2 regions of the Anaerobacillus sp. 63XJN7_5_ISO-PGPR-S23-430 genome follow, and region 1 is predicted to be linked to the other one. Evidence: a T-box and tRNA genes for the amino acid it is inferred to sense, from the RefSeq annotation. Region 1 holds a T-box; the other holds one or more tRNA genes.

Region 1 (2,180 bases):
AGAAGCTTCACCGCGAAGTTTTGCTTTCTTAATCTTAAAATTGCCTGGAAGTACAGCCCCAACTTTTGCTACAGCTACGTACTGTCCTTGAGCAATATTTGGTGCTCCACAAATAATTTGGACCGGCTCTTCTTCACCAACATTCACCTGACAAATATTCAACTTATCAGCATCAGGGTGTTGCTGACATTCAAGAACGTGACCAATAACCACGCCGGTAATTCCTTTATTAAGCTTTTCGACTGTTTCAACCTCAATACCACCCTTAGTAATCAGGTCTGCTAGTTCATCAGCTGAGTAACTATCTAAATCTACATACTGCTGTAGCCAATTCATTGATACGAGCATGTTTTCTCCTCCTAACTTCCAATCATATTATAGTGAATTAAATTGTTTAATAAATCTGCTGTCATTCGTGTAGAAATGACGTATGTCATCAATACCATATTTCAGCATAGCGATCCGTTCTGGTCCCATACCAAATGCAAACCCAGTGACTTTCTCAGGATCGAAGCCGGACATGCGAAGTACATTCGGATGTACCATACCGCCTCCAAGAATTTCTATCCATCCGGTTCCTTTACATACAGAGCAGCCATTCCCGCCACAATTAAAGCAAGAAATATCCATCTCCACAGAAGGCTCAGTAAATGGGAAGAAGCTTGGGCGAAGACGGATTTCACGTTCTTCTCCAAACATTTTCTTCGCAAATGATTGGAGCACACCTTTTAGATCACTCATGCGAACATTCTCACCAACCATTAGTCCTTCAATTTGCATAAACTGATGGGAGTGTGTTGCATCATCTGTATCACGGCGATAAACTTTACCGGGCACGATGATTTTAACAGGACCTTCTCCATTTAACTTCTCCATCGTTCTAGCTTGCATTGGAGAGGTATGCGTTCTTAATAGCGTTTCTTCAGTTATATAGAATGAATCCTGCATATCTCGAGCCGGATGATCCTTAGGAAGATTTAACGCTTCGAAATTATAATAATCGGTTTCAACTTCTGGTCCTTCCGCAATCGAGAATCCCATACCAAGAAATAGGTCTTCAATTTCTTCGATTACCCTCGTTAGTGGGTGATGATTTCCTCTCTTAATTGGCCGACCCGGCAGAGAAATATCGATCGTTTCTTTCTTTAATCGTTCTTCTACGGCTGCTTTTTCTAAGCGAGTCACTTTCTCCTCTAATTGATCCGAAATCGCTGAGCGAATTTCATTAACGAGCTGCCCCATTTTCGGACGTTCTTCTTTAGACAATTTCCCCATACCTTTAGAAATTTCTGTAATTGGACCTTTTTTTCCAAGGTATTTCACTTTGATATCCTGCACTTCTTTCATTGAAGAAGCTTGCTGAATTTCTGATAGTGCTTCTTCTTTCAACGTTTGTAAACGCTCTTGCATCTTTTCAACCTCCACTTCATTTTCGTGTTTGCTTCTTTTTGCAATAAAAAAATCCTCGCTCCCCAGAAAGGGGCGAAGATTTGATTTCGCGGTACCACCCTAATTCACCGATAGAGTACACCTATCAGCCTTAAGCAAAGAATAACGGCTTGTAAACCGATCCGCTTTCGAACGAACAAAGCGGCAACTCCAGAGCGAATTCGGCAGCGTCCCAATAGAAATGCTTTCAGTCTCGGCATTTCCTCCCTGCAAAGGCAGCGGCAGCTTACTACTCTCCATCATTGTTTTTAACATATATAAGTTGCTTTTAATTATAGAAAAAAATCGCTATATCCGCAAGCCTTATTATGAAGGTAACAATCCATACATCAGAATTCCTGCTGCAACGGCGACATTTAACGACTCTGCTTTACCATATATCGGAATATACACGTTCTCGTCTGCTAAACGTTGAAGCTCGTCTGATACACCGTTTGCTTCGTTTCCAAGAATGACAGCAAACTGAGAAGATGAATCAAGCTCTTGATATGGCGTTCCTCCACTCACTTCTGTTGCGTATATAAGCATGCCAGCTTCTTTTAATTTCTGAACTTCTGTCACCAAGTCCCCTTTTATTACAGGAAGATGAAAAATAGATCCCTGGGTGGATCGAAGCACCTTACTGTTATAAGCATCAACGGTTCCATGTCCAAGTAGAAGGCCGTCGTATCCAGCACTATCTGCAGTTCGAATAATCGTTCCCAAATTACCGGGATCCTGAATAGCGTCCA
Region 2 (2,180 bases), 250 kb from region 1:
CATTGCTTGGTTTTCTTGGTGGAGCTGTTATGAAAGGTTTACTCCAAACGATTATGGTGGTTGTGTTCCTAGTGTATGTCCTATAAGTTCTTGATGACAAAATGAAAGCGTGATATAGTATTTTCATAATTGAAATTAAGATTAATTCAATTAAATTTGAAAAACTTATTGACTCTTTCTTTATCCATATGATATATTAGTTCTTGTCGTTAAGAAATATTCCACAGTAGCTCAGTGGTAGAGCTATCGGCTGTTAACCGATCGGTCGTAGGTTCGAATCCTACCTGTGGAGCCATATGGCGGTGTAGCTCAGCTGGCTAGAGCGTACGGTTCATACCCGTGAGGTCGGGGGTTCGATCCCCTCCGCCGCTACCATATATTTCAACGATACAACATGGCGGTTGTGGCGAAGTGGTTAACGCACCGGATTGTGATTCCGGCATTCGTGGGTTCAATTCCCATCAGCCGCCCCACTTATTACATAAGGACCCTTAGCTCAGCTGGTTAGAGCTGACGGCTCATAACCGTCCGGTCGCAGGTTCGAGTCCTGCAGGGTCCACCAAATGCATATCGGAGGAATACCCAAGTCTGGCTGAAGGGATCGGTCTTGAAAACCGACAGGGGCTTAGTCGCCCGCGGGGGTTCGAATCCCTCTTCCTCCTCCATTTTCTAAAAGTTAGCTTTCTAAAAAATGGATGCAAATTAGGTTCTTTTACATCATCGCGGGGTGGAGCAGTTCGGTAGCTCGTTGGGCTCATAACCCAAAGGTCGCAGGTTCAAATCCTGCCCCCGCAACCAAAATGAAATTCTTACTACGTCGAACATACTTCTTCGTCAGAATTTAATTGGAGTGCCATTGGTGCAACCAAAATAAAATTCTTACTACGTCGAACATACTTCTTTGTTAGAATTTAAATGGAGTGCTCTAGGGGCAACCTAAGCTCATAGCAACTCCAAATTATTTTGAATGTAAATGCAAACTACATACTAATTAAAATTAATACTGATAACATGATTCGGCTCTGTAGCTCAGTCGGTAGAGCAGAGGACTGAAAATCCTCGTGTCGGCGGTTCGATTCCGTCCGGAGCCACCACTCAATAAAGATCCCACTCGTCAAATAATGACGAGTTTTTTTATGTTTTATGTATGTTATTACGATGTTAATTCTCGATTTTTTCTTTTAAGATGTTTAATTCCATATACTGAGGGGAAACTTTATCTGTGTTGCGGAAATTCAAAGGTTTATTATTTGAAAACGCATGACAATTCTGCTAGTGTAAACTTGTGACGACATCATGTTCAAGTGGTGGCTAACGCTACCCTAACAGCAAGTTACATACTATATTTAAGGAGGAGATTCACAATGGCTAAATTTGAACTACCAGAACTACCTTACGACTACAATGCACTAGAACCACACATCGACGAAGAAACAATGAAGATCCACCACGACAAGCACCATAACGCATATGTAACAAAATTAAATGGTGCACTAGAAGGTCATGAGGAGCATGCATCTAAGAGCCTTGAAGATCTTCTTGGCAACCTTGACGCACTTCCTGAAGGCATTCGCACTGCTGTTCGAAACAATGGTGGCGGGCACGCTAACCACTCACTTTTCTGGCAATTGCTAAGCCCTAACGGTGGCGGCGAACCATCAGGTGATCTAAGCGAAGCACTTAAAAAGAAATTTGGTAGCTTTGAAAGCTTCAAAGAAGAATTTGCTAATGCTGCAGCTGGTCGTTTTGGCTCAGGCTGGGCTTGGCTAGTAGTAAAAGGTGGAGAACTTGAAGTAACAAGCACTCCAAACCAAGATACTCCAGTAATGGAAGGTGTTACACCAATTCTTGGGCTAGATGTTTGGGAGCATGCTTATTATCTTAAGTATCAAAACAAACGTCCTGATTATATCGCTGCATTCTGGAATGTAGTTAACTGGGATGAAGTTGCAAAGCGTTACGAAGCAGCTAAATAATTTACCAAGCTTTCAAAACCCCCGACATTTATGTTGGGGGTTTTTCTATTATGGTTCGATTAAGGTATAAATTGTTCCTAAATGGTGTAGCATGAAATTTATTATAAAATCTGTAAAATCACAGCCAGTTTCAAAATCATGAGGTGTACAAATCAGAACTTGATGATCTGTGATGGTTAAAGAGATGAGATCAATTCGATATTG

What was found. A T-box is a leader RNA that pairs with one kind of tRNA and senses whether it is charged. The one in region 1 lies ahead of pheS (phenylalanine--tRNA ligase subunit alpha), so its partner is inferred to be a tRNA-Phe.
Region 2: it has a tRNA-Phe gene. The T-box ahead of pheS (phenylalanine--tRNA ligase subunit alpha) is inferred to sense a tRNA for this amino acid. The anticodon was not compared.

Annotation. Positions count from the first base shown of each region.
Region 1 is NZ_CM149686.1:2,986,312-2,988,491, forward strand. It holds gene pheT (phenylalanine--tRNA ligase subunit beta) at 1-348, opposite strand, end outside; gene pheS (phenylalanine--tRNA ligase subunit alpha) at 376-1,410, opposite strand; T-box leader at 1,476-1,701, opposite strand; gene AC0VYJ_RS15735 (TrmH family RNA methyltransferase) at 1,756-2,180, opposite strand, start outside.
Region 2 is NZ_CM149686.1:2,733,787-2,735,966, reverse strand. It holds gene AC0VYJ_RS14475 (DUF456 domain-containing protein) at 1-86, shown strand, start outside; tRNA gene AC0VYJ_RS14470 (tRNA-Asn) at 221-295, shown strand; tRNA gene AC0VYJ_RS14465 (tRNA-Met) at 299-375, shown strand; tRNA gene AC0VYJ_RS14460 (tRNA-His) at 398-473, shown strand; tRNA gene AC0VYJ_RS14455 (tRNA-Ile) at 486-562, shown strand; tRNA gene AC0VYJ_RS14450 (tRNA-Ser) at 573-665, shown strand; tRNA gene AC0VYJ_RS14445 (tRNA-Met) at 722-798, shown strand; tRNA gene AC0VYJ_RS14440 (tRNA-Phe) at 1,019-1,094, shown strand; gene AC0VYJ_RS14435 (superoxide dismutase) at 1,365-1,976, shown strand; gene AC0VYJ_RS14430 (hypothetical protein) at 2,025-2,180, opposite strand, start outside.